Regions from separate parts of the Geobacillus sp. FSL K6-0789 genome, predicted to be linked through region 3. Evidence: riboswitches for the same ligand, from Rfam matches in the RefSeq annotation. Region 3 holds a riboswitch; each other region holds the start of a gene.
The links. A riboswitch is a leader RNA that binds a small molecule or an ion and turns the genes downstream of it on or off. The one in region 3 is predicted to bind cobalamin.
Positions count from the first base shown of each region.

Region 1: linked by a shared signal. The riboswitch ahead of NSQ51_RS04405 (ribonucleoside-diphosphate reductase subunit alpha) and the one ahead of NSQ51_RS10270 (ABC transporter substrate-binding protein) in region 3 are both predicted to bind cobalamin.
Region 2: linked by a shared signal. The riboswitch ahead of NSQ51_RS08730 ((2Fe-2S) ferredoxin domain-containing protein) and the one ahead of NSQ51_RS10270 (ABC transporter substrate-binding protein) in region 3 are both predicted to bind cobalamin.

Region 1 covers NZ_CP151966.1:832,301-841,961, forward strand. Annotated here, with positions in the region: gene NSQ51_RS04390 (multicopper oxidase family protein) at 1-494, opposite strand, end outside; gene NSQ51_RS04395 (C39 family peptidase) at 623-1,513, opposite strand; gene asnB (asparagine synthase (glutamine-hydrolyzing)) at 1,800-3,707, shown strand; cobalamin riboswitch at 3,910-4,105, shown strand; gene NSQ51_RS04405 (ribonucleoside-diphosphate reductase subunit alpha) at 4,235-6,517, shown strand; gene NSQ51_RS04410 (ribonucleotide-diphosphate reductase subunit beta) at 6,592-7,632, shown strand; gene NSQ51_RS04415 (hypothetical protein) at 7,833-7,985, shown strand; partial or broken gene NSQ51_RS04420 (gamma-glutamylcyclotransferase family protein) at 8,017-8,133, shown strand; gene NSQ51_RS04425 (gamma-glutamylcyclotransferase family protein) at 8,194-8,679, shown strand; gene NSQ51_RS04430 (HD domain-containing protein) at 8,962-9,498, opposite strand; gene NSQ51_RS04435 (2Fe-2S iron-sulfur cluster-binding protein) at 9,628-9,661, opposite strand, start outside.
Region 2 covers NZ_CP151966.1:1,676,083-1,685,743, reverse strand. Annotated here, with positions in the region: gene NSQ51_RS08760 (sirohydrochlorin chelatase) at 1-777, opposite strand, end outside; gene cobJ (precorrin-3B C(17)-methyltransferase) at 815-2,596, opposite strand; gene NSQ51_RS08750 (ABC transporter ATP-binding protein) at 2,618-3,448, opposite strand; gene NSQ51_RS08745 (CbiQ family ECF transporter T component) at 3,454-4,179, opposite strand; gene NSQ51_RS08740 (energy-coupling factor ABC transporter substrate-binding protein) at 4,163-4,456, opposite strand; gene NSQ51_RS08735 (energy-coupling factor ABC transporter permease) at 4,461-5,177, opposite strand; gene NSQ51_RS08730 ((2Fe-2S) ferredoxin domain-containing protein) at 5,205-5,603, opposite strand; cobalamin riboswitch at 5,788-5,982, opposite strand; gene rraA (ribonuclease E activity regulator RraA) at 6,043-6,528, opposite strand; tRNA gene NSQ51_RS08720 (tRNA-Gln) at 6,785-6,856, opposite strand; gene NSQ51_RS08715 (glycerophosphodiester phosphodiesterase family protein) at 7,030-7,911, shown strand; partial or broken gene NSQ51_RS08710 (IS982 family transposase) at 8,068-8,945, shown strand; gene pflA (pyruvate formate-lyase-activating protein) at 9,000-9,661, opposite strand, start outside.
Region 3 covers NZ_CP151966.1:1,942,699-1,952,359, forward strand. Annotated here, with positions in the region: gene NSQ51_RS10235 (histidine phosphatase family protein) at 1-266, opposite strand, end outside; gene NSQ51_RS10240 (adenosylcobinamide-GDP ribazoletransferase) at 224-1,009, opposite strand; gene NSQ51_RS10245 (bifunctional adenosylcobinamide kinase/adenosylcobinamide-phosphate guanylyltransferase) at 1,006-1,563, opposite strand; gene cobD (threonine-phosphate decarboxylase CobD) at 1,560-2,630, opposite strand; gene cbiB (adenosylcobinamide-phosphate synthase CbiB) at 2,587-3,558, opposite strand; gene NSQ51_RS10260 (adenosylcobinamide amidohydrolase) at 3,555-5,027, opposite strand; gene NSQ51_RS10265 (iron ABC transporter permease) at 5,024-6,058, opposite strand; gene NSQ51_RS10270 (ABC transporter substrate-binding protein) at 6,045-7,004, opposite strand; cobalamin riboswitch at 7,143-7,342, opposite strand; gene NSQ51_RS10275 (PH domain-containing protein) at 7,681-8,295, opposite strand; gene NSQ51_RS10280 (APC family permease) at 8,597-9,064, opposite strand; gene NSQ51_RS10285 (acetamidase/formamidase family protein) at 9,078-9,661, opposite strand, start outside.

The sequences.
Region 1 (9,661 bases), 1.1 Mb from region 3:
CTTTTTTGATGGGAATGATAAAAATACGTTCCCGGCACGGTTGCTGTAAATTCATACGTAAACGTTTCACCCGGTTTAATGGCGTCCATCGTGACACCCGGTACTCCATCTTGGTTATTTGGAACAGGGTAGCCGTGCCAGTGAATCGTGATCGGTTCTGGCAATTCATTTTTTAAAACAATTTTCACATTATCCCCTTGCTTTACGCGGATTTGCGCACCGGGTACCGATCCATTGTACGTGTAGACCGGGAGTTTGACTTGATCGTTGATTTGTAATAACGCTTCCTTCGCAGTAAGGTGAATTTCTTTCCCGGATAATACTTCTGTATTGGTTGCCAAAGGTAATTGCTGCTTGCTCGTTTCAGCGGAAGTATTTTCTTTTTCCATATTCATGCCGGACATGTCGTGTCCCTGCATGGAAGATGGATTTGAGCAAGCTGCGCCAATCGCTGCTACTCCTGCGAAAATGGCGCCAAGCAGCCATTTTTTCATGTCGTTTTCCCTCCTTAAGTTTGTAGTGGGAGATGCAATGATATGATAAAAAATAGATGTGCAAAATGTATGGAGAAAATCGTTCAACTGAAATGTAAAAAAGGCAAGCGATTCGGATTCACCGATGTCTAACGGTGGTAGGTAATCGCCTGCCGTCCCATTTGAACCCAAGCGTCGATAAAGTCTTGTTTCGGCGCTTTTTGGTTTTTGACAGCGGTCAATGGATCATTGAAATAAATGTACTGCTCATCGTATCCCGTAATGAGCACCGCGTGTTCCCGGTACGTGATTTTGATCGGGCCTTGCGGGGTTTGCCATTCCCGAAAGGCAGAGGGAGGAAGAGGACGAAAGGTGGTGTTGGTGATCACCCAAACCGGTGTGCCTTTGGCCAAGTATGTATAGATGTTCTCAAACGATTGCCCTGTTAAGTCGATGATTTGGTTCGGCAAGTACCGCTCAGCCAACTGCTTGATCGGCTTATGGTACACGCCGTATCCAGGCTTCGATAACGTATACATATCGCCGACAAACCCTTCATTTGGGTGGCCGTAAAACACTTGGCCATTTCGCACTTGATACGGAGTAGGATTTTTCTTGATTTGTTTCGCCAACGTCATCTTATCGACGCGAATGCCGGCATGATTCAAGAGCATGGCCAAGCTGGTTACTTCGCATCCTCTTGGCAGTTCCGGAAGCTGAGACAAAAGGGGGGCGTCAATCAGGACGGATGTCCTTAGCGCTTGTTTCTTTGAAGAGGCAACTGATCGATTCGCCTCCTTTGCTTGATTGCTCGGGGACGGGTCGGTTTCTCTGCTGTTTCTGTTCTGTATGAAGGCTTTGATGGCATCGCCTATCTGGGCCGAACTTGCATAATAGGATAATGAGGCGGCCAATAGCAAGAAACAGGAAATAAACAATCCGAGCGACAGTTGATCCATCCTCCCGTTTAGAGGTCTTCTCAAGAGAACAAAACAAAGGGAAACGATGAGAAAAGTCAAAAAAAGGATAAACGCTAACAAGCCATTCTCAACTCCTTTATAACACGTGTGTGTTTTTATAGTAACAGATCGATGTGCAAAAATGGTGAAATTCACACTTTCTCCATATTTTATCGTTAATATTATGAGAAACTGAAAATCTTGCAAGCAGTTTTCCTGAAAAAATGGAAACAGATTGTTTTTGAAACTTGATGTTGTGTATGATAGAATGAAAGTGTCTTTGTATAAATCATTTTAGTTTTAAACAAAAAGGTTTTTGGTGTTGTTTTTGAATTCTTCTTAGCAAAGTGGAGGGACAATCATCGCCATGTGCGGTTTTATTGGCTGTATTCATGATCGCCCGAGAGCGATTGAGCAAACATGGAAAACAACGTTGGTGGAGATGAACCGCCTGATTACCCATCGCGGCCCCGACGATGAGGGGTATTTTTTTGATGACTACGTGAGTTTTGGCTTTCGGCGGCTGAGCATCATCGATCTGGAGGCGGGACATCAGCCGCTGTCTTATGAAAACGATCGATATTGGATCATTTTTAACGGGGAAATTTACAACTATCTTGAATTGCGGGAAGAGCTGGCGGCGAAAGGATATTCGTTTGCGACGCATTCGGATACCGAGGTGATTGTCGCCCTTTACAGCGCGGAAAAAGAAAAAGCGGTCGAAAAGCTGCGCGGGATGTTTGCGTTTGTCATTTGGGACAAGCAAGAGAAAACGGTGTTTGCGGCGCGGGATCCGTTCGGCATTAAGCCGTTTTTTTATGCGGAGCAAGGAGACTGCACGTTTTTCGCTTCGGAAAAGAAAAGCATCTTGCTCGCTCTGGGACAGGAGTCGCTAAACGGCGATTCCCTGCAGCATTATTTAACATTCCAATATGTCCCTGAGCCGCTGACGATGTCGGCCGGCATTTACAAGCTGGAGCCGGGGCATTATCTCAAGAAACAAGTCGGAAAACCGCTCACGATTCATCGTTATTGGAAGGCATCCTTCGACCCCATTCGCCAATCGGAAGAGGAGCTTGTAAAGAAAATCCGCGATGCGCTGTTTGATTCGGTCAACGTCCATATGCGCAGCGATGTGCCGGTCGGTGCGTTTTTGTCGGGAGGCATTGATTCATCGTTCATCGTCGCCATCGCGAAACAATTCCATCCGCACCTGAAGACCTTTTCCGTCGGATTTGAGCGGGAAGGGTTCAGTGAAATCGATGTCGCAAAAGAAACGGCAGAGAAGCTTGGGGTAGACAACATTAGCTATGTCATCTCACCGCAGGAGTATATGGAAGAGCTGCCGAAAATTATGTGGCATATGGACGATCCGCTTGCCGATCCTGCGGCGGTGCCGCTTTATTTTGTCGCTCGTGAGGCGAGAAAGCATGTCACGGTTGTGCTTTCTGGCGAAGGGGCGGACGAGCTGTTCGGCGGTTACAACATTTACCGCGAACCAGAGTCGCTGCGGCTGTTTGTGCGTATGCCAAACATCGTAAAAGCGGTGTTGCGGATGATCGCGAAGCTGCTTCCGGACGGAATGAAAGGAAAAAGCTTTTTGGAGCGCGGCACGACGCCGCTTGAAGAGCGGTATGTCGGCAATGCCAAAATCTATAGCGAAAAGGAAAAAGCGGCGCTGCTCAAAACGTACCGAGGAGGGTGCGAATATACGGCGGTGACGGCTCCGTTTTACCGCGAAACGCTTCATGACCCGCCCGTCAACCGGATGCAGTATATTGATCTTCATACATGGCTAAGGGGCGATATTTTAGTCAAAGCGGACAAAATGACGATGGCCCATTCGCTTGAGCTGCGCGTTCCCTTTTTAGACAAAAAGGTATTTGAGGTTGCTAGGCAAATCGCCCCTGATATGAAGATAGCCAACGGTACGACGAAATATATTTTACGTAAAGCCGCCGAAGGCATCGTGCCGGATCATGTGTTAAACCGGAAAAAATTAGGGTTCCCCGTGCCGATTCGCCACTGGCTGAAAAACGAAATGTATGACTGGGCGAGACAGCTCATCAACGAAAGCGAAACTGATCATCTGTTCCATAAGGACGTGCTCTATCGGCTGCTGGATGAACATGCCCGCCACAAGGCGGACCACAGCCGCAAGCTGTGGACGGTGTTGGCGTTTATGGTTTGGCATCAAGTGTATGTGGAAAAGAAGTACGATTTTGCTTCATCCGCACAAAGCGAGGAGCGGCCAGCGTCTGTTTTGGAGGCGTAGCAGGGAAACGACAGGGCGTTCTAAGGGCGACACCTAGAACGCCTTTTTCGATGGTGCGGACAGTTTCCTTGCCTTTGGCGAAGCGAAAGAGAAAATTTGCTTTCTCCCGCTCTTGCAATTTTCCCGGTTTTGGTATATGCTTGTTCCATCAGGATGCTAAACTACTATATATTGGTTTTGAGGTCTTTTTTTACAACTACATATTGTTCTGCCAAGCAACGGTGTCCATCAGGACTTAATAGGGAATCCGGTGCGAATCCGGAACTGCCCCCGCAACTGTATGTGCGGACGAAATGGGATGGCCACTGGCGGCAAGAGCTGTTCGGCGCGCCGCTGGGAAGGCCACAAAGTAGGACGATGCACGAGTCAGGAGACCTGCCTTGCTTGGAACGTTTCATGTTCTTCGGGGTGTGAGAAGATGAAACGATAGGGGAAAAGAACAAAGGGTTCGTCTGCCTTTTTTCGTCTGTCGTTTCATCCGCTCGCCTGCCCGAGCGGATTTTTTTATGGAAGGAGAGAAGAAACGAATGACCACATTGACGAAAACGGTCATCCTCGATGATCAAGGGAAGTCGGTTTCGTTTTCACGTGAAGAGTTTGTGTCGCTGATTGGGCAAGCCGCCGCTGGATTCGGCCGTCTGTCGCTTGATGAATACGTCGAGCGTGTTTGGCAGCTTCTTAGCCGAAAGGAGTCCGTCACGGTAGAACAGCTGCACCAAACGGCTATTTTGGAAGGACTTTCTTACATTGATGAAGAGGAGCCGGACTGGACGTTTGTGTGCGCCCGGCTGTATTTGCGGCAATTGTACCGTGAAGCGGCGCGGCAGCGCGGGTACGATGAACGCGAGCGGTATGGCGATTTCTACTCGCTGCTTGTTGCGCTGACGGAACAAGGGGTGTACAGTCCGTTCTTGCTTGAACGTTATACGAAAGAAGAAGTCGACGCCATCGGTGCGTTTCTTGATCCGGAGAAGGACAAGCTGTTTACGTACATTGGGCTGCGCACGCTCGCGGACCGGTATTTGGCGCGCGATTATGAGCGGCGGTTGTATGAATTGCCGCAGGAGCGGTTTTTGGTCATTGCCATGACGCTCATGGCGAATGAACCGCAAAAGCGGCGCCTTGCGCTCGTGAAGGAAGCGTATTGGGCGTTAAGCAACTTATACATGACCGTGGCGACGCCGACGCTTGCCAACGCTGGGAAGTCGTACGGCCAGCTGTCGAGCTGCTTTGTCGATACGGTCGATGACAGCTTGCAAGGAATTTATGACAGCAACACCGACATCGCCAATTTGTCGAAATCGGGCGGCGGCATCGGCGTCTATTTAGGCAAAATCCGGTCGCGCGGCAGCGACATCAAAGGATTCAAAGGGGTCTCCTCCGGCGTCATCCCGTGGATGAAGCAGTTGAACAATACAGCGGTGAGCGTCGATCAGTTGGGACAGCGAAAAGGAGCCATTTCCGTCTATTTAGATGTATGGCATAAAGACATTTTTGCGTTTCTCGATGCGCGGCTCAACAACGGCGACGAACGGCTGCGGACGCATGATTTGTTCACCGGCGTGTGCATCCCTGATTTGTTCATGGAGCAAGTCGAACAGCGCGGCGACTGGTACTTGTTTGATCCGCATGAAGTGCGGAAGGTGATGGGGTTTAGCTTGGAAGATTTTTATGATGAGGAAAAAGGGCGCGGGAGTTTCCGCGAGAAATATTGGCAATGCGTCAACGAACCAAGGCTGTCGAAAGAAAAAGTGCCGGCGATCGACGTGATGAAAAGCATTATGCGCAGCCAGCTCGAGTCGGGGACGCCGTTTATGTTTTACCGCGATGAAGTGAACCGGCAAAACCCGAACCGCCATCTCGGGATGATCTACTGCAGCAACCTTTGCACGGAAATCGCGCAAAACCAAAGCCCGACAGTGACGAAGCGGCAATATGTGAAAGACGGGACGATCATCATTGAGAAAATCCCAGGCGATTTTGTCGTCTGCAACTTATCGTCGATCAACTTGGCGCGGGCGGTGACCGACGGCGTTTTGGCGCGGCTGATCCCGATTCAAATGCGGATGCTCGATAATGTCATTGATTTAAACAATATCCCTGTGCTGCAAGCCGGCCTGACGAACGAAAAATACCGCGCTGTCGGGCTTGGAACCTTTGGCTGGCATCATTTGTTGGCGTTAAAAGGCATTCGCTGGGAGTCGGACGAAGCGGTCCGCTATGCCGACGAGCTGTATGAAACGATCGCGTATTTGGCGATTCAAGCGAGCATGGAGCTCGCCAAAGAGAAAGGGAGCTACCCGGCGTTTCCGGGGTCGGACTGGCAGACAGGCGCTTATTTTGAGCGGCGCGGCTACGAAAGCCACGGTGAATTGGATTGGGATCGGCTGAAGCAAGACGTGGCCCGCTATGGGATGCGAAACGGCTATGTGATGGCGGTGGCGCCGAACGCCTCGACGTCGATCATCGCCGGCAGTACAGCGAGCATTGACCCGATTTTCTTAAAAGTGTACGCCGAGGAAAAGAAAGATTATAAGATTCCCGTTACGGTGCCGGATTTAAACGAACAGACGACATGGTATTACAAATCGGCGTACCATATCGACCAGCGCTGGAGCATCAAGCAAAACGCCGCCCGCCAGCGCCATGTCGACCAAGCCATCTCCTTTAACTTCTACGTCGTGAACACGATTAAGGCAAAAGAGCTGCTCGATTTGCATTTGACGGCGTGGAAGTCGGGGCTGAAAACGACGTATTACGTGCGTTCGACATCGGGGACGATCGACGAGTGCGATTCTTGCGCGAGCTGACGGTCTTCCCCCAGACGTTGCCGATTCCGGGGAAAGATTCACGCCGAAGCTTAGCTGAAAGGGAGGAATGGATCATGACAATCAGCTTAGTCAAACGGCCGATTATGGATCCAGAGGCGCCGAACCGTTCGACGGGCATTATCAACGGCCGCTGCTCGAATGTGTTGAACTGGGACGATATCGCCTACCCATGGGCGTATGCGAAATATAAGCGAATGCTCGCCAACTTTTGGACGCCGTTTGAAATCAATATGGCCCAAGATGTGAAGCAGTTTCCGCAGCTGACCGCCCGCGAGCAGGATGCGTTTTTGATAATCATTGGACTCTTGGCGCTGCTTGACAGCATCCAAACCGACTACGCCGGACGTGTCGCTGATTACATTACGGACCCGAGCATCAATGCGCTCATGATCATGCTCGCCCAGCAGGAAGTCATTCACAACCATTCCTATTCGTACGTGCTCTCGAGCCTTGTGCCGAAAGCAAAGCAAGATGAAGTATTCGACTTTTGGCGAAACGAACCGACGCTACGCAAGCGGAACGATTTTGTGACGAACGGCTACAAGGCGTTTGCCGAAGAGCCGAACGTGGAGAACTTGCTGCGGTCGATCGTCTTTGACGTTATTTTAGAAGGATTGTTTTTCTACTCGGGGTTCGCCTTTTTCTACAACCTCGCGCGCCAGCAAAAAATGGTGGCGACGAGCACGATGATCAATTACATCAACCGTGACGAGCACATTCATGTTGATTTGTTTACAAAAATTTTCAAGGAAGTGTTGAACGAATACCCGGAGTATCGGACGCCGGAGCTTGCCGATTTCGTCCGGAACACGTTTATGAAAGCGGCAGAGCTGGAAATCGAATGGGCCGGGGAAATCATTGGGAATGACATCGATGGCATCGACTTGGCTGATTTGGAAGCGTACATTAAGTTTTACGCCAACGTCCGCGCCCACCAGCTCGGATTTGACCGCCCGTTTGACGGCTACCGGACGAACCCGCTCCGCTGGATTAAAGCGTATGAAGAAGTTGACCTTGGCAAATCAGACTTCTTCGAGCAAAAACCACGCCAGTATACGAAAGTACAAGTCGATAATGGGTTTGATGAGCTGTAAGGAAACCCGCGTTGGGGCATCGTCCAACGCGGTTTTTTGCCGGAAAACATGATTAACGGAGGGATTCTCGCTGCATTATACAATGGGGAAGAGAAAAGGAAAAGAGATGTTGCGGTTTGTTGTCGGACGGTAGGCTTGGGCGCCTTACCTTGGTATAATGAGAAAAAACTTGCTTTTGAATGCGAAAGGGGACGGGAGAAGTGGGGAAAAAACAGGAAATCGAACGGCTGCGCGAGCAATTGAATCAGTGGCTCGTGGAAGAGGAGCACGACAATGACGAGGTATGGCTGAAGAGGGGGAGAAGCGATTTTTCAACGTTTCGCTCAGCTGGGTTCAAGCGCCATCGCCTATAACCAGCATGGCGACCCGGAAACGTCGCTTGCCATACTTGACCAGCTTGAAGGGTATCACGGCCCGGGACAGCCTAACCATTATGAACGGATCACCGTGACCGCCATAGATGCTGATGGCGAGAAGTACACGTGTTACACGTACGTGTACCCATCAGAACGAAAAGAGTGGCTTGAGCAACACGCCAAACAAGTTTTTGGAGGTGATTGGATGGTGTTTCTCCATTCCAAAGATGAAGTGATGTACTTTGCCTATGGCTCTTGCATGAGCGAACGCGATTTTCGCTGCACTGTCCCGCATTTTGAGGTGATGGGCCGAGCGGTGCTTGACGATCACCGGTTGGCGTTCACCCGGTATTCCCGCGGTCGGCAAGGAGGGGTCGCAGATATCGTCCCTTCTCCGGGCGACCGGGTCGAAGGCGTGCTGTACAAAATTCCGGCGCGCTATGTGACGGAACTTGATTGGCGCGAGGGCGTCCCAGCCGGCGTGTACCGTCGTGAATACGTCGATGTGCAGTGTAAGGGACAGCTTGTTTCCGCCCTCACGTACGTTGTCGTCGAGAAACAGTTGGATGAAATCGCGCCAAGCGAATCGTACGCTTCGATTATTCTTGATGAAGGGGCATCTCTTTTAAGCACGCATTACACCGAGCGGGTGCGGCGTCATATTGAACATTTACGGAGAAGAGAGCGGTAAGTGCAGGAAAACGGTGCGTTGCGGCGGTGCTCCAAGGCTTGCCGTTTTTTTTGGGAAGAACGGCGGCGGGCGTTTTGGCGGGACAGATGGTGCCAAGCAGTCTTAAAGCGTGAGTGGACGATGAGGATATAAGAGGGCATTCGATGGTGTGTATCGTTCTGTGTCGCTGGCGCGCGAGCAGCCCACCTGATGAAAGGGTGAGCTGTTTCCGTTCAGAGCATACATTGTTCGTGGCGATGTTTCGCGTCTGTTCAAGGGGAATGGCGACATCAAGGCAAGCGGTCAAACAATATCCCCGAGTCGCTCTTTTCCGTGCTGACGGCTGACGAGTTCGTCGAGCTGGCGGATTTTTTTCCACGCTAAGTCGTCGCTGATCGTTCGATAATGGTGGCGGCCGCCGGGCTCCTCGTCGGCTTCGTCGGCCCATTTGACGATGGCTTGAAGCGGCGTTCGTTTCCATTCTCCTTCTGGAAGGTAGGAATCGGTATGAAGCAAAATCGCCAGGGCAATTTCCTTAGCGTTTTGCGGATGTTCGCCAAGGCGGATCAGCAGCTTATGGGCGCGCTCGGCCCCTTTGATGGCATGGATGTCGTTTTGTCGGTATTGTTCGTAGTCCCAACGGCCGTTTTTGTACCATGTGTAATGGCCGATATCATGAAGCAGTGCCGCTTTTGTCGCCAAGTCGACGTTCACTCCGTGGCGGAGGGCAAGGTGGTAGGCATGGTACGCCGCGGTGATGGCGTGGGCGAGGCCGGATCGTTTTAAATATTTTTGCGCAATCGGATGGGCAAAGACGTCGGTTAAGGTGACCGTTCTCATAGGCATCCCCTCCGTTTTTTGTATTTCTCACCATCATACCATGGCGTAAAGAGTCAGGCAATGAGAGAAAGTAGGTGGGAGCGGTTGCATGGGAAAAAATAAGCCGATCGTGCTAAAATAGCGCTCGGCTTATTGGATTTGTGCTTGGCAGGCAAGCCGTTTG
Region 2 (9,661 bases), 270 kb from region 3:
ACAGATGTCGCAATTCATCGCCACCGTTTGATCGAGCACTTCTTGCAGGCGGTCAAGCACGATATCGATCAGTTTCGGATGAAAACCGACATAATCGGCCAGCGCAAATGAGACGTGCGGGTGATCGAGGCGGTATTGCGCCACTTGCTGTTCAAGCCGCTTGATGAGCACACCGGTGAACAAAAAATACGGCAAAACGACGATCCGCTTCGCCCCAAGCATGAGACAGCGGCGGACGGCGTCATCAAGCGACGGCGTCGTCACCCCCATAAACGCCGGCTCGATGAGCGCATAGCCCGTTTGTTCCCAAAACAAGCGGGCGATTTTATACAAGTCGCTGTTCGCGTCCGGGTCGCTCCCGCCGCGGCCGAGCAAAATGACCGCTGTGCCGTCGTCTGGCTGCTCCGGCCGCTCGCCGATTTCTTGCAATCGTTCGCGCAAAATAGCAAATGTCTGCTCATGGACGCCGATCGGCCGTCCATATCGAAACATGATGTGCGGATAGCGCGCTTTCGCCTCATCGATTTCCGCCGGGATGTGCAGCTTCGAATGCCCAGCCGGCAATAAAATGAGCGGAATGACCGCCACTTCCGCCGCTCCGGCCTCAACGCACCGCGCGATCCCTTCGCTGATCGACGGACGGCCAAACTCTAGAAAACTCGTTTCAACATGGAAAGAAGCAGAAAGACGCGGCCGCAGGCGGTCGACAAACTGCTGTACTTGCTCATTTCCTTCCGGGTCGCGGCTTCCATGGCCGACAAACAAAATGGCTCTCATATTCGCTCTCCTCTCTTTTATATCGCTCCATCCGAGGTTACTCACTGCATGCCGGCGTTTCGATATTCGCCGCCGTCTTGGCCTCCTCGTACGAAAAGCGGCCGATTTGTTTCACGCGGGCAAAAAACTTATGAAATCGTTCGTTCGGGTAAGCATGTTCTTTGTACTGTTCAATGATGTCCGCCACAATGGCCACCATCTCTTCCGGCGGGATGCCTTCCGCGACGAGCTGGCCGGGATGGGCGTTGCGGCCGACCGTTTTCCCGCCCAAAAACAAATCAAATTTCCCTTTCCGGTACACAAGCCCGATGTCTTCGTGCACCGCGCCGTAGCATGCCATGCCGCAGCCGTTGATGCCAAGCTTCAACTCTTTCGGCAGCGCCATGCCCCCAAATCGCCGCGCCAATTCCTCGGCATATGGAATGGCGTCTTTTTTCTCTCCATCGCAAAAGTCGCATGCCTTCACCGTCAGCACATCACCAACCGGCATTACCATCAGTCCGACAGCAGCGAGCCGATCGACAAGCCCTTTTGGATTCTCTGTCACCCGCTCGATTTTGATATAATGATCCGGCGTGTACGTCATTTTCCCGTCCGGTCCGACCGCTTCGGCAAGCGCGATGAGCTGCTCCGGAGTAAACTGCTTGTTGGCCACCCCTGGGCTCACTGCCGCTTCGAACAGCACAGCGGACGCCTTCTTTGTCGTTCTTCTTTCCAATGCTACAAGCGCGTCCTCCGCTGTTTCTCTCACCCGATGCAACAGAGCGGATGACGGCCGGTTTTCCGTTTGGACGAATGGCTCCTCCGGCAGCGGAAAAGCGGAAGCTGCCGGCGCCAATCCAGCTTCCTTCGCGGCCGCGTCCACAGCCGGCGGCAAAACCGCTACGGCGGCAAAACCGCGGTCTTTCTCGTCGCCGAAAGCGGAGGCAGCCGCGACAAACGGCCGAAACGCTTCTCCGTTTTCTTCGTCCGGCTCTCTCAGCGGCTTCGTCTGGTCGAGCGCCCATGGCTCCGCCTCTTTGCGCAGCCGCTCATGCGGCTTGAGCGGCTGGACGGCGGCAGTCAACTGGTATTTGCGCTGGTAGCCGCGCGGCGTGATCATGAGCCCATCGTAAACAAAAGTCGTCGAGTTGCCGATAATGACCGTCGTCAACATGCCGATTTCATGGTCCAGCATATGCGCCAAGTCGGTGAGGACGATATGCTGACGCTCGCGATACGCGCTTTTTACCAGACCGACCGGGGTCTCCGGAGACCGGTGGCGAAGCAGGATGCGCTGCGCCTCCACAATCTGCCGAGTGCGCCGCCCGCTTTTCGGGTTGTACAGCGCGATGACAAAATCGGCCGCCGCCGCGGCGTCAATCCGCTTTTCAATCAGCTCCCACGGCGTCAAATGATCGCTCAAACTGATCGTACAGGCATCGTGCATAATCGGGGCGCCAAGCAGCGCCGCGCACGAATGAATCGCGGAAATGCCGGGGATGACTTCGACTTCAATCGGACGCGCTTTCGTCCACCCTTTTTCGATCAACACTTCATACACGAGCCCCGCCATGCCGTACAACCCGGCGTCGCCGCTGGAGATGACGGCAACCGTTTTGCCGCGCTCGGCCCACTTCACCGCCGCTTGGGCGCGGCTCACTTCTTCGGTCATACCCGTGCTAATGATCTCTTTTCCAGCAATGAGATCGCGCACAAGTTCGATGTACGTTTTGTAGCCGATGATGACGTCGCTTTCTTCAATCGCTTCCCGAGCCCGTTTCGTCATATGGTCGACGCTTCCCGGGCCGAAGCCGACAATGAGCAATTTGCCGCTCATCATGATCCCTCCTTTTGCCGACTAGCACCCATTTTTCACACTCCATTCGCCGCTCATGTCCCTTTCACGGCGCAACACATCGGGGACGATCTTTTCCTCTGGCCGCCATGCTTGCCAAAGCCGCACGAACAGCGGAACATCCAAGCGAATGTCCAACAGCCGCTGGCGGTCGGCGAATACGTCTTCGGGCGCCCCTTGCATCACGATCCGTCCTTCGTGCATGACTGCGACGACATCCGCCCACTGCCAGACGAAATCCATGTCATGGGTGGCGATCAACACAGTCGTCCCCGCCTGGTGAATGGCGTCAATTTGTTTGAGAAACTGCTTTGTCTGATGCTGATCCAAATAGGCGGTCGGTTCGTCCAATACGAGCAAGTCCGGCTTGGCCGCCATCGTACAGCAGAGCGTCAGCCATTTTTTCTGTCCGAGACTGAATTGATGGGTCGGGCGGTCCAGCCAAGATTGAAGGTGGTATTCCGCCGTAATCGCGGCAAGCGCCTCCCTCATTTTTTCTCGATCGATTCCGGCATGGACTAAGCTGATCGCCAATTCATCACGCACGAGCGGGGCGAGGATTTGATGCTCCGGGTTTTGAAAGACGATGCCGACTTCACGCCGCCATTGCGTCCAATCAGCGCCGCGTTCATACATGTTGCGCCCTTTCCAATACACCGCTCCTTCCTGCGCCCGCAGCAGCCCGTTCAAATGAAGAAACAACGTCGTTTTGCCGCAGCCGTTTGGCCCGATCAAGGCGCATTTTTTTCGCTCTGGAATTTCCCAATCAATCCCATTCAGCACGTACCGTTCTGCTTGATAAGCGTATTTCACTCGTTCCATTCGCAGCAGCAACGTTTTCACCCTTTCCGCCATGCCCACCCAAGCAGCAAGGCCATGATGATGCCGGCCGCAACATCGACAAGAGGCACATGCGCTTTTTCCCGCTGATGCGTATGCCCAGCCGACGCGACGCCTCCACGCGCCGCAAGCGAACGGCTGAACGCTTCATACGACTGCCACGTTTTCATCCATAGTTGGTACATCAGCATCCCGCCATGCCGCCAATGCGTTCCCCCGCTGCGGGCCCGCAACGCCAGCATCAGCTCTGCGGCCGCCTGCTCGAGCAAAAAGATAAAGCGATACATAAGAAAGCAAAGTTCCACGAGCGCCGCCGGCAGCCGCATTCGCCTCAGCACCGCAATCAAGTCCGGCGCCGGCGTCGTAATGAGAAGGAAAAACAAGCACGACCAGGCGGCAAGGGAGCGGACGGCGAGCTTTGCAGCCGGCTGCAGCTGGCTGTCGATGAAAGTTATTTGAAAAGGAACCGACACGGACACAACGAGCGTCAGCAGGCTGAGCCCTAAAAAAACGGAGGCGGCGAGCATCGCTTTTCCATACACGGAAAACGGCACTCGTGCACGAGCGACAATCCAATACGCCATTCCGATGAGCACAAGCCATTGTTCGCGCCAGCCGCCCATCATGACAACGGCAAGCATAACAAACGCCACGATCAGCTTCCACTCCGCCCGCCATGCCCGCAGCCGGTTGTCATACGCCCAACGGTCAAACTCGCGAATCATGGCTGTTTTTCCGCTCCGAACGCCCTTTGTACAACCCGACGACGTAGCCGATCACGCCGGCGCCAAGCGCGGCTTGCAGCGAGAACAGAAGCGTTTCGACTTCGCCGCCTGGAGGGGTGAAGATCGACTCAAACCACGGCCGATAATGCGGGTTGAGCGTTTGAATGGCTTTTTCCGCCTGATCGTCCGTTCCACCGAATTCCGATCCGCGCGCCCACCAAAGAGGAATGATGACAAGCAAAGCAGCCAGCAACACGAGCAAGCCATTTTTCTTCATCGCATTACGCCTCCTTTTCCTTTTGGAACAGCGGAGAAGCTTGATAGGAGGAAAGCCAGTTCCAGACGATTACCGTTATGATGCCTTCCGTCACCGCCAACGGCACTTGAGTAATGGCAAAAATGCCGGCGAATTTCAAAAACGAGGCGGTGACTCCCCCATCAGGAGACGGAAACGCCAGGGCAAGCTGCAGGGACGTCATGACATATGTAGCCAAATCAGACAAACAAGCGGCAAGAAACAAAGCCGCTCGATTGGATACCGCCCCTTTTCGGCACAGTTGATACACTCCGTACGCGACGAACGGGCCGACGATCGCCATCGACATCGCATTGGCCCCAAGCGTCGTCACTCCTCCGTGGGCAAGAAGCAGCGCTTGAAAGAGAAGAACGACTGTGCCGATCACCACCATCACCCATGGTCCAAACAAAACCGAGCCGAAGCCGATCCCGGTCGGATGCGAGCTGCTGCCGGTGACGGATGGAATTTTCAACGCCGACAATACAAATGTAAACGCGCCAGCTAACGCCATCAGAAGCTTATGTTCGGGGTGCTGCTTCAGCGTATGCACAAGCCGCCGCAATCCGAACACAAAGAACGGCAAAAACAACAGCCACCAAAACAGCGCCCATTTGACAGGCAAAAATCCTTCCATAATGTGCATGGCATACGCTTCATTTTCATTCGTCAACAAAAAATAGGAAACGAACAAAGCCGCCATTTTGCTCCATCGAACCGCTCTCTTCATTTATCCCTTCACTCCTTTCGCAGCATGTTCCGTTTTCCGTTTTCCGCTTGGCGCCTCCCGTTCGCCGGCTGGCGTCAACACCAATTCGCCTTCGTATTCATACGTCGCCCACTCCCGCATCGGAACCCCCTCACCCAAATGAGCGCGCACAACCTCCTTCGCCCGCTCCGGCGTTATCTGTCGATACCAGACGCCTTGCGGATAGACGATCATCACGCACGCGTCTTGGCATCGTCCGTTGCAGCGCGTCCTTGTTGTATGGACAGCGTCGTCAAGCCCGAGACGGGCGATCTCCTCGCGCACCGCCGTTGTCACATCATCCCCGCCATGGCGGAGGCACGTCCCTCCGTTGCAAATGAGCACATGATGCTTCATTCCCCGCAAATCCCATGTCGCCACCGAATCCCCCCTTTTTGGCTAGAATGATAGAATTTAGACGCAGACAGACGGGCAGGTTTTCGGCAAAAGAAAAAGCACCTCTACAGCAGAGGTGCAGAAAAATGTATACGAAAGCCGTAAACGGCCCAAACAGGCCCAATGCAGCCATCATTCTCCCGCACGTCTGCCTATAGTCCCGTAGGCATCCGTCCGATCCAAACAAGGCAGGTCTCCTGACTTAGGATCATCGCTTGACGGCGTCTTCCCGAAGCATCCTTCAGTGACTTGTTGCCGCAAAGCTCCCCATCACAGTGGCGGGCACCGTGCCGGATTTTCACCGGGCTTCCCTTTTCACCCAAACCCTAGAGCAGGCTTAGGCACCTTGTTTGTCTTACCGCCATATATGCGCTGTCATGGAACAAGCATCCGTTTTCATCGTAGTACAACCAATGCGTTGCCGTCAACCGTTTTTTGCCGACCAATCTTCGCGGGCGACGACAACGCCGTCGGCATCGGCGTACACGTATGCGCCCGGCTCCCAGCGGACGCCGCCGAACTCGAGCACAACGTCGCGGACGCCTTTTCCTTCTTTTTTGCTTTTCACTGGGCACGTGCCGATCGCCATGACCCCAAGCGGCATGCGGCCGATTTCCGCCGAATCGCGAATGCAGCCGTGGATGATGACGCCGGCAAGCCCCCGGTCGCAGGCGATTTGCGCCAACCGGTCGCCTAATAGCGCCACGCGGCGCGAGCCTTTTCCATCGACCACGAGCACCGTCCCCGGCAGCACCGTCTCGAGCGCTTCACGGACAAGGACGTTGTCCTCAAACACGTCGACCGTCGCGATCGGCCCGGAAAACATCCGTTTTCCGCCGTACGATTGAAACGAAAGTTCGCACACTTGCAACTCATCTAAACATTGATCGCATAAATCAGCTGTTTTCATGATCCTCTCCCCTTTCGTTTTTTTTCATTCGCCACCATTCGTCAAAATCCTGCCGACACCACATTTTTTTGCGGCGCTGCTTCTGCTCGGGCATCGGATGCGTGTCCTTGCGGGGCCGCTGAAAACGATAAAAAGATGTTCTCGTCCCCGAAGATGTTCTCGTCCCCGCTTTCCGGCGAACGAAAAAACGGCCCCGCACAACATGGCGGAAGCCGTTTTGGCCGCCGGGACGTGCGGACCCCGTCCGGCGATTCAGCTGGGCTAGCTGGATTCGAACCAGCGCATCACGGAGTCAAAGTCCGTTGCCTTACCGCTTGGCTATAGCCCAACGTTTTGTTGTCGTTTACAGTATGCGTCATGATGGTGCACGTTATGCATCAACCTGAATATTCTTTTGCTTGATGTGCGACACTATCGGTACAAACATCCTTTCCCTGCTATATCCCCTCGTTTTCTCTCGCACTTGTTTTTCCGATATGATACTGGAAGGGAGAGATGTCTATGCGCCGGATCACGGTTTTTCGCATCTATCTTTGCGCATTGTTTTTGTTATCGCTGCCGATCGTCTTAGCGGCCGCGGCTGCCTGGCAGCCACCCAGCCAGCCGAAAACCACCGTCATCGCCCACCGCGGCGCGTCCGGACACGCGCCGGAGCATACGCTCTCATCCTACCGCCTCGCCGCCCGCATGAATGCCGATTATATCGAAGTCGATGTGCGCGCAACGAAAGACGGGAAGCTCGTTGCCCTGCATGATGCGACGCTCGCCCGGACGACAAATGTCGAAACGGTCTACCCACACCGGTCGCCATGGCGGGTCAGCGATTTTTCATTGCGTGAGCTCAAAAAATTGGATGCCGGATCGTGGTTCGATCCACGCTTTGCCGGCGAATGCGTTCCGACGCTTGATGAGGTGGTTCGGATGCTGAAAGCGGAACGTGTAAACGTTCCGTTGTACGTCGAAACGAAACAGCCCGGCATCGAACGGGCGGTCGCCCGCCTATTGCAAAAACACGGCGTTCTCCAGCGCGGAAGCGTCATGTTTCAATCGTTCCATCCAGAAAGTTTGCAGGCGCTCCGCCCGCTCATCCCGCGCGGCGTCCCGCTCATTCAATTGGTCGGCGAAAAGGAAGCGCGAAGTGGCCGCGACGAGCTGTTGCAACAAATCGCCGTCTATGCCGATGGCATCGGCTTGCCGCTCCCAGCCGTCACCGAAGAGTGGGTGCGCGCCGCCCATGGCCGCGGGCTCATGGTTCACGTCTATACCGTCAATGAACCACACGATCTCGCTCGCCTATGCGCCATGGGCGTGGACGGTGTGTTCACCGATTATCCAGACCGCCCTGGCCGCATTGCCGCCTGCCGTCGTTTGCCCCGTCATTGACCCGCCTTCAGGGAGCCAGGGGGAGCTTATTTTTTACATAATGTTATTATGGTTACCCGTGGTGCTAGATAAACTTGGGCAAGCATAAAAATAGCCCTTGCTGGCGGATCTCCTGTAGAATGAAAGTGCGACCTGCCATTCGAAAGGAGAATCCCCATGCAAGAGCACTTTCATTTTACTACAGATCGGGCCCAAGATTCAAAAGCAATATGCCGCCATTTTCGTTTTTGTTTCTGCTCAACTGTCATCGATTCAGATGTACCTACAGCGTCGCAACCGCCATTTGGTCAAACAGGAAGACGCCGTGGTCATCGCGATTCATCTTTTAGGAAAGTTGCTCGGTTTTACTTCTGAACGGGCGTGGCATCGTTTTGTCACGGGAAATTTGTTCACAAACGGCTCGTTTCTCGAACGTTCCCGGTATAACCGCCGTTGCCGGGCGCTTGGCTTCGCTATCAAATGGATCGCCGTCGTGAGCAAAACGCGGCCAACATCATGCCTATGCCGTCGTGGACAGCTTGCCGCTCCCATTGTGCCATACGGCAAGAATGCATCGCGTCAAACGGTTTCAAGAGATCGCCGACATCGGGTATTGCGCTTCCAAAAAGCAATGGTACTACGGGTTGAAGCTGCACCTTCAAGTGACCGATCAAGGGCTGCCAATGGGGTATGTGGTGACGGAAGCATCTTGCCACGATCGAATCGCAGCCGAAAGCGTGATGACCCAAATTCCCCACCCGTATAACTTTGGGGACAAAGGATTCATTAGCCGTGACTTGCAAAAAAGGCTGTACGAAGAATACCAAATGGCGCTTTGGACTCCGTCTCGAAAAAACCAGAAACATCGTGCGTCTGAGACATGGGAGCAGTGGATCCAACAAAAACGCAAAGTGATCGAGACGGTGTTCTCGGTTCTGGTTGATCACTATCGCATCACGGGGATCCGAGCCAATTCGATTATCGGATTTGAAGTGGCACTAGACGGTATATTGTTAGCTTATTCCCTGGTTACACTTGGGCTAGTTGAGCGATAAAGCTCAACTAGCACCACGGGTATATATATGTGAAATCAGAAAAAAACTCTTACATTACGTAAGAGGCGTGCTATTTTCCGTTCCATTTAAGATTTGTTGGGCCATTTGTACGCTTTCTTCCGAAGGAGGTTCAATTCCTTCCAAAGGATACTTCAATCCAAGCGCTTTCCATTTGTATACCCCTAGTTTATGGTACGGGAGAATTTCAATTTTTTCCACATTATTTAACGTACGAATAAAAGCGGCGAGACGGCGCAAGTCATTAGGGTCATCGGTAATGGTTGGAACGAGAACATGCCGGATCCAAACAGGAACGTTTTTTTCGGATAAAAACCGAGCAAATTGTAAAATGTGTTTATTTGTTTTTCCTGTCAGTTTCCGATGTTTTTTTTCATCGATATGTTTTAAATCAAGCAAAATTAAATCCGTATAGGAAAGCAATTCGTTTAATTTTTGCTGGAACGATGCTTCTGTCGTGTAGCATCCCCCTGACGAATCGATTGCTGTATGAATGCCGAGTTTTTTGCATGCTTTAAATAGCTCAATTAAAAAGTCGATTTGTAGCAAAGGTTCTCCGCCGCTGACGGTAATCCCGCCGCCGGAAGCGTTGATAAACGGCAAGTACGTTTTCACGTCATCGATAATTTCTTCTACGGTCATTTCTTTTCCTTTTCCGATTTCCCATGTATCGGCGTTATGGCAATATTGGCAGCGCA
Region 3 (9,661 bases):
CAGACGCCAAAAAAAAGCTCGCGCCATCCGCTCGTACACCAGTCCGGCTCGCGGCTGCCAAACAGCAGCGCCGCCGTCTCCCAGCAACGGCGAAGATCGCTTGTCACGATGCAGTCGACCGGATATGGCCACTCGACCCGCAAACGGCGCAGCCTGCTATGTTCCGCGGCCGAAAGCGGCGCGTCCGTCCAGCCGATATATGCATTGCGCCGATTCAGTTCCGTCATCCCATGACGGATAAGCGTAACAGCCAAAGGACGCCCCATAGCACGGTCTCTCCCCCTTCGATGAGCGCGCCGAGCACATCGCCGCTCACGCCGCCAAACTGCTTTTCCGCCCACGGCTTTGCCGCGAGGGAACAAAGCGCCATCGCCGCAGCCAACACCACAACCGCCGCCGGCGGAACGCCCGCCGCCGGAAGAAGCAAAAGCACAAGGCATGCCAATCCCAGCGCCCATGCTGCATCGCGCCATGAACTATATTCGCGAAGCGAGGCCGCCATTCCTGTCGATTTGGCCAGCTTACCGGCGGAAAGAAGCCAGACAGCCCCGGCTCTCGACAGCAGTGGAATGGCAATAAACAGGGCAGGGGAAATGCCCGCTTTGATCGCTTCATGCAAAAACAGCCAGCGGAACGATAACAAACAAATGAGCGACAACACAGCGAACGCGCCGACGCGCGAATCGGCCATGATCTCTTGCCGCCGCTTGGCGTCCCGGTACGAAAAAAAGGCATCGCTCACGTCCATAAAACCGTCGGCGTGCAGCCCGCCGGCAAGCCAAATGCCAAGCCAAAGAAGAAGGAGAGCCAAAAAAGAAGGCGGACCGAACGAAAGCGCCGCACAGGCGCCGTACACCAAGGCAGCCAGCGTCCCGAGCAGCGCTCCAGCCAGCGGCATTGTGCGCACAAGCCAGCGGACATGAGGGGCATTCCATTCAATCGAACGCTGAATGGGAATGATCGTAAACAGCTGCAGCGCCAGCAGCCAGCCATTCCATGCCCGCTTCATTGCGGCCACCGTCCTTTCTTCACGCGAAGAATACCGCATTCCACCACGGCGGCGGCTTCTGCTTCCGCGACCAACTGTTGATGAAGCCAACCGAGCATTTTCATGTAGCGAAATGTGCCGAGGTCATTCGGCACGCCGCCAGAAAACAACTCATTGGACACAATGACAACAGCGCGGCATGCCGCCGCCCACGCCCGCACTTGGTCGAGCAGGCAACGGGCAGCGGCGAACGCTCCTTCCTCTGTTTTCCATTCATCTCCGGCAAATAACACATTCGCCCACCACATAGTCAAGCAGTCGAGAAGGACAACATCAGGCGGACGAAGTGCAGCCAACAACTGATCAGGCCCTTCCGGCGCTTCCCACACCACCCAAGGCGCCGTCATCCCCATGCGCCGCTCTTGATGGCGGCGAATGCGCTCTTCCATTTCCACATCGGCAGCCCGGGCGGTGGCAACATAATGAAGCGTCTCGCCAGCGGCCAGCCGGATGGCGCACACCTCTGCCGCTTCACTTTTGCCGCTGCGCACCGCGCCGCTCACAAACACGATCATCCATCCCACCTCTCAAGCGCCTCAAGCAGCCGGTCATTCTCCACCTGCGTTTTGACGGCGAGCCGGATGTAGCGGCCGTCAAGCCCCGGGAAATTCATCGTATGGCGCGGCACAACCCCTTCCTTCAACAAATGAAAAAACAGCTCCTCTGTCCGTCCTGAACACGGACGCAACAAATAAAAGTTCACGACCGATGGCGAGACGTCATACCGCCCGGCAGGCAGCGACCGAAACACCCGCTCCCGCTCGGCGGCGATCTGTTCTTTCGTCCACTTGACAAACGATTCCATCGCCATGAAACGAAGCGCCAATTGTTGGGCGATGCCGTTTGTGCTCCATGGCGGCTGATGCGTTTTCAGCGAAGCGATCACCGCCTCGTCAGCAGCGACATAACCAAGGCGCGCGCCGGCCAGGTGATGGATTTTCGTCAACGATCGAAGCACAATGAGGCGCGGATAGCGTCCCAACCAGCGCATCGCCGTAAACCCGCCGCGCCAAAACGGATAAAATGCTTCATCGATGATTACATAGGTGCCAGCCGTGTGCGCCGCGTCCACCAGTGATCTCAATTCACCTTCCTCCATCACTGTCCCCGTCGGATTGTTCGGATGGCATAAAAAGATAATGTCTTGCTTGCCTGCCCAGGCAGTCGCTTCATCCAAGTCATAAGAAAAGCCCCGCGCTTCATCGGCCGCGAATCCCTCCACATCGCATCCATAAGCGAGACAGGCGCGCCGATACTCGGAAAACGTCGGCTCCAAGATGCCGACGCGCCGACCGGCAAATAGCGCGGCCAACAAATAAATCGCCTCCGCCGCCCCGTTCGTCATCAGCACTTGTCCGGGTCGAATCTGCTCCTGCTTGGCAACGAGCTCCCTGAGCGCCTTCGCTTCCGAATCCGGATACTCCCCGGCCCAGCGAATCCACTCCTCACCGCTCGGCCAAGCTGACGGCGGCAGCCGGTACGGATTCGTATTGACGCTGAAATCAATGTATTCGTCTGGAGGGGCCAATCCGCATTGCTCATACAACGCGCGCGGATTCGCCCCATGCGCCGGCCAACGCAACGATTATCCCCCCAATCCATAGCAATAATGTAAACACTAGCACCGTTCCAATCATGATGCGGACCGCTTGGCGAATGTGGGCGGCGCGAAGCGGGGCGGCCGGGTCACCGAGCGTCGGCCTCCTCGAGACCACACCGCCGTATGTATTCGTTCCGCCGAGCTGCACCCCAAGCAGCCCGGCCATCGCCGCCTCAAGCCAGCCGCTGTTCGGGCTTGGGTGGCGGCGGGCATCGCGAAATAAGATCGACAGCGCCAAACGAAAGCGGCGGCCGCCAAAGACCAACACCATCACAAGCGCCGTCAGCCGCGCTGGAATGTAGTTGAGCGCATCGTCCAGCCGCGCGGCCGCCCAGCCAAATTCGCGATACTTCTCATTTTTGTATCCAATCATGGAATCACACGTGTTCACCGCCCGGTACAATAACGCGAGCGGCGCACCGCCCAAGGCCGCATAAAAGAGCGGAGCGGTGATGCCGTCGCTCGTGTTTTCCGCCACCGTCTCCACGCAGGCGCGGGTGATGCCGGCTTCATCGAGCCGCTCGGTGTCGCGGCCGACGATCATGGACAGCGCGCGGCGCGCCGCAGGAAGATCGCCTGCTTCCAGCGGCCGGCGCACGTCCTCAGCCGCCTCAGCGAGGCTTTTCGTCGCAATGGCGGTGAAAATGAGGGCCGCCTCGATCGCCACCCCTACGTATACGGACAGCGCGTAGCCCACATAAACGATGAACGCCGATATCCCGTAAACAGCGGCCAACACGACCGCCACGGCCGCCGCCCCTTTCGTCCGCCGCTTTGTTCCTTGATTCCAGCGGCGATCAAGCCACGCAATCATCATTCCCATCCCGCGCACCGGATGCGGCAGCCAGCGCGGATCGCCCACGAGGGCATCGAGAAACAGCGCCAACGTCAATGCGGCCAAATGGGTCATCGCCGTTTCCTCCGCTTCTCCCAGCGGCCAAGCGCCTCAACTGTTGCCTCATACACAAGCCGGCCGAGCGCCCGGCCAAGCTCCGTCGCCGTTCCGGCATAGGCAAAGACCTGCCCGGTTTGCGTCGCCGCCACAGCGAGCGAATCGGTCGACGTACCGGTGGCAAGCGTCCCGGTTTCCGGGTCGCAAACCGAACGGTCGGCGAGCGCTTTTGCCTTCGCTTCTGTCGCTGTCATCACCGCCTGGACAAACGCTGCTTCCGTCAGCACTCCGTCAATGACCACCACCATGTTGATCATCCCCGGTCTTGCCGCTAGCGGCTGATGCTGGCACGCCCGAGCGGCATCGACGGCATTGCCGACGCCAGCGGTCGCCATGACCGCAACCGAAAACGCTTCCCCTTCTTTCTGAAGCCAAACAGCATCCCGGACATCAACCGCTGTCATCATGCCGACCGTTCGTTCCGGCGGAAACCCGTGCTGCTCCAAATAGCGGCGCATGTCTCCTTCCGCATCACTGCAATCGTAATCCAACCCGACTTGGCGGTTGACAAAATGGGTCGCCCATTGAAATCCGGCGCCGATCAATGCCGAGGACAGGACGCGAAGCGGCGCGGCCGCAGTAAGCACAGCGGCGTCATCAAGAAAGGAAAGCCGCAGCCCGCCGACCGGCGATTCCCCTTGCTTCTTGTTCGGCATGAACGAAAACATCGGCGTTGCCGACGCCGGATGGGCCAGACGCACAATCGGCGCGGCAAACACTTCCTCAAGCAACGCCGGCGTCATGACATCCGCAGGGGCGCCGAGCGCAGCTATTTTCCCTTTGTTCAGCACGAGCACCCGATCGCAATACAAGCTCGCCGCATTCATATCGTGGAAAACGGCGACGACCGTCAAGCCGCGGGCGTGCGCCGCTTCGGCGAGCCGGTCCAAAAGCCGGACTTGGCCGCTCACATCCATATGGTTCGTCGGCTCATCGAGCAAGAGCAGCTTGGGCTCTTGGGCGAGTGCGCGGGCCAAATAGGCGCGCTGCCGCTCGCCGCCGCTCAATCGTTCGAGCGGTTCATCGATTTTCCCCGTCAGGCCGACGGCCGCAAGCGCGTCTCGGAGGGCGGCTTCATCGTCCTCCGTCCACGTCGGAAAGAAGCCGCGCTGATGAGGATAGCGGCCGAGCGCCACCGTTTCCCTCACCGTATAGCCGGGCGCCGCCTCCGCTGTCTGCGGCAAGACGGCGGCCATCCGCGCCCATTGCTTCGCAGACAGCGCCGAGAGCTTTCGGCCATCGATGACGATCTCCCCGCTTGCCAGCGGCAGCTCTTTGCTGATGAGTTTGATCAAAGTCGTTTTCCCGCTTCCATTCGGCCCTAAGATGCCGAATATTTCGCCTTTTTCCACGGCAAACGTCACACCATCAAGCACTTGTTGCTGCCCGTATCGATGCGATACGGCCCGCACCTCGAGCATCGTCATCCCATCTTTCGTTTCGTTTTTCGGAAAAACAAGACGGCAAATAGCGGAGCGCCGATCAGCGACGTAATGACGCCGATCGGCAGTTCGCGCGGTTCAATGATCGTCCGCGCCGCCACATCGGCAAGCACAAGAAACGCACCGCCGTACAAGAGCGACAGCGGCAACAGCACCCGGTAGTTCGGCCCGCACACAAGCCGAACCATATGCGGAACGACAAGCCCGACAAAGCCGATCGTCCCTGACACCGACACCGCCGCGCCGGTGAGCAGCGCCGCTGCCGTCAAAATGATGACTTTTCGGCGCGTAACATCAACGCCGACATGAAGCGCCGCCTCCTCGCCAAAGGCAAACGCGTTCAACTCGCGGCTGTTGGCGATGAGCACTGCGGCCCCAACGAGAAAAAACGGCAGCAACAGCCCGCTGTATTTCCAGCCGCGCATCGCCACGCTCCCCATCAGCCATGAGATGATTTGCCGCAATTCTTCCCCGGTCAACGCGATCATGAGCGAAATGAACGCGCTGAAAAACGCGCCGAAGATAATGCCGGCTAAAATGATCGTCTCAACCGACATGCGCCGCTCCACAGTGCGAGTGAACGCCAAAACGGCGGCAAGCGTCGCCATGCCAAACAAGATGCTCACGACCGGCAGCGTGAACGTGCCAAAGAACGGCCATTGCCAGCCGAGAAAGATGACGAGCACCGCCCCGACCGACGCGCCGGACGAGACACCGAGCGTGTACGGATCGGCGAGCGCATTTTTTAACAGCCCTTGAAACGCGGCCCCGGCCAGCGCCAATGACGCCCCGACCAAAAACGCAAGCACGACGCGCGGCAAGCGGATCGCCATCACGATCGGCACCCAATCAGCCGGAATGTGGCGAGGCAGCGCCGCTCCGAACCATTCAGCCGCCAAAATGCGGACAATAGAAGAAAAGGGAATCGACAGCGATCCTGTCGATACCCCTACGAGAAGCGATAACACGGCCGCGGTGACGGCCAATATATACATCCACATTTTACTTGAACACATCCGGGTAAATGGCTTTGGCAAGTTCCTCGACCCCTTCGACAAGGCGCGGACCCGGTCGGCTTACTAAGTCGGTGTTGACGTCATACACCCGCTTGTTTTTCACCGCCGGCACGTCTTTCCAAGCGGCGCGCGCCAACACTTGCTTCGCTCCGCCGTATGTCGTGATGATGACATCCGGCTTATAGGCCACGGCTTTTTCTTCCGTCACCATCGGCCAGCCTTCCAAGCTGCCGGCGACGTTTTTCGCCGAAATCACTTGAAGCATCTCATCCATAAACGTCCCTTTGCCGGCCGTATAAATTTGCGGCGGCGGCGACACTTCAATCCAGACATTGGCCTGTTTGTCCGCCGGGATTTGTTTCGCTTTTTCTTTGATTTTCGCAAGCTTCTCTTTCATCTCATCAATCACTTGCTTCGCTTTGTCTGTCGTCCCGGTCGCTTTGCCGATCAAGTCGATGGACGCATATACATCGTCGAACGACTTCGCGTCATTGACGACAAGCACGGTAATGCCGGCGTCTTTCAATTGCTTGAGGCCATCGCGCGAGTTATGGGCGCTTGACGCGTGGGCCAAGACGAGATCCGGTTTGAGCGAAATGATTTTCTCGACGTTGAATTCCATGCCGCCGATTTTCGTTTTCGTTTTGACGTCTTCCGGATAATTGTCAAAATCGCTGACGCCGACGATCTTATCGCCCAACCCCAACGCATAGGCGATTTCCGTATTGCTCGGGATGAGCGAGACGATTTTTTTCGGTTCCGCTTTGATCGTGACATCCTCGCCAAGCCCGTCTTTCACCGTCACCGGAAACGCCGCTTGTTCCGTTTTCGGTTCTTCTTTTTTCGCAGGCTGGACGTTGCTATTGGCTCCACTGCTGCAGCCGACCAGCACGGCGGCCAAAAGGAAGAACACCGCCACCACCGCCGGCCATGTCCAACGTTTCATCCGTCATTCCCCCTTCGATGATGTATGTACAACAAAAAAGCCCATTCCGTCCGAACGGGGAATGAGCACGAAACAGACCGCCAATGGGCACAACAATGCCCTGTACGACTGTTTCCACGTCTCACCCCCCGAAGATTCGGAAACTGCGGCAAGCAAGGCAGGTCTACTGGCTCATGCTTCATCCTACTCTGAAGCCTTCCCGTACGGAAAACAGCGCAAGCCATCTGTCCGTACAGTGGCGATTTCATTTCGTCCGCATTGACAGTTGCGGGGACAGCTCCGGATTCCCACCGGATTCCCTATTAAGCCTTTTCGGCGCCTTGCTGCGAGTTGATGAATTTGTCGGATATGGACATTTTTATATTAAAGCAAGGCCTGGCATTTGACAACTGTGAATTTTACAGTGGGCTGGCGGCAGGCGGTCATCGATCACTTTTGCGGTCAGGCAGCTCGGCTCCAGTGTCCGTGTTTTGTACGGAACTCCGCATGCGCCGTTGCATCGAGCTCCGCGATGTCAAATGCCGCCATGTTGCCTATTCATCGATTCCCACAAACCTCATCTTTTGAGTTTCTTCCGGCTGCGGAGAAACGTTCCTTTTCCATATGTCGCTAAAAAAATTAGGAAAGACGCCCCACCTCTGGCACGGCGTCTTTCCCCGATACAACCTTCATCTCGTCACTGTTGAATATATTTGTCAAACACAAAGCCGAAATCCTTCACCGTATAGTTCTTTTTCGCTTCCGTCAGCCAGCGAAAAGCGTATTCATTCACGGCTTGAAAATCCGCCGATACATTGGCGCCGTCACCGCGCATGTTGGCCAACACCTTGGCCGCCAGTTCCAAACTCCGCTCCGCATAGTGGAACTTCGTTTCGTTTTCATGGCAAATCTCCGCGATCGCCAACAGCGATTTATACAAATCTTTCAGTTCCTCAATATGCTTTTTATGCACATCAATGGAGTAGGAATGCGGTCCAATTTTAAATTTAATTTCCGCATCCAAATCGACCGTCCCGGCCGTTTCGAGCGATACGTCGGAAATCGGATGCTTGTAGTAATCGTAGCGGCGCAGCGTCCGTTTTTTGCTCGCGGCGCTCGTGCCGTCCAAATGAATGAGCGCGCGGTTGGTGAAGCAATACTCATCCGATTTTGATTTGATAAGAAAATAGATTTTCTCCCCATCCTCGTGCATCACATAATCATCGGCATCGACTTTGTCATAGTCTTTCGGCTGAATGACCGAACCGATGTCGCTTAACCCAAGCACATCGGCGGCGACTTTTCCAAACATGCTCATGTTCCTCCGGCTCCTTCCACGTTTTATCGGCGCCCGCCTATTGGCGGATGAACGGCGTTTTGCCTTAACAAGGCGCCGTAATCTCATACCTCTCATCTATGTAATACGTCGAGATCGGAAAAACGTTTCATCGCCTCTAAAAATCAAAGACCCAACGCCTTTTATGACGGCGTCAGGCCTTACAAGCGACTACAGTTCCCCGCTTAGACGGGAGTCTTTGTTCGTGAGCCGCAAAAAGATCAGGTAAACGAGTCCAATCGCGATCCAAATCAATCCGAGCTTTTTGCTGAGCGGGTCAAGATTGACCCACACATAACCGATGATGATAAAGCCGATAAGCGGGAACAAGAAATGATTGATGTAATCGTTGCTCTTTTGTTTGTGCAAAAAATAATTTATCACTAACGAGAATAGAGAAGAGCCGGAACGAAAATGTAATCAAGCAAAATGCCCCACCCTGCCATAAAACCGACATATTCATTCCCCGCTGGGCGTAGGAATACACGGAACCAGCGATTGGAAACGCTTCGGCCATTCTAGCGTAGCTCAGGGCAGTGAAAATCATCCCCACCATTCCGATTAAGTATGCTAAGGCGACCATCCCTTTTGACCCTTGCGCTACATACCCGTAAATGCCAAAAGGGGCGATCGGCACCATAAACACCATCCCGTAAATCAACAAATCAACAAATGTGAGCGACCGTTTTAATTCCTGTTTATAACCGAGCGACTCAACCGATGTGTTCGTTTCAAGTTGCGCCATCGCCGTTCCCTCCTCAATCCTCAAACAGGCGGATGCCATACGCTTCAAGCACAAATCGCGGTACAAAGAAACGCGCCGTGACGAGCGGGTCAACGACTTGGCTGATTTGTGTCTGACCGGCAGCGCTGAGCACCATCGTCAAATGGTTCAGCGTCAACGGAGTATGCGGCAACAGCAAATCAACCATTTCCGCAACCGACTGTTTGACCGCTTCATCCAATGTTTTGGCCGAGACGATCGTCGCAATGCCATCATCGTTTTGCAACAGTGGATGGTTGAGCGAATATCCTTTCATCACCCGGACGGTAACCGTCACTTCCCCTGGAATTTCAATTCCAGACACACCGATTTCGCCGTCCCCCATCGCCGCATGCAAGTCACCCAATGCAAACAATGCACCTTTTACAAATACAGGAAAATAAACGGTTGCTCCTGTTGTAATGAGCTTTGTATCCATATTGCCTCCATGCGGCCCGGGCGTCCCGCACGACACATCCTCACCGCTCGGCGCTACCCCGATGACGCCAATCATTGGATTTAATGGAATAGAAAGATGCTCGTCAAATATAGCCCGGTTTTCTTCTACTGGAATCATTT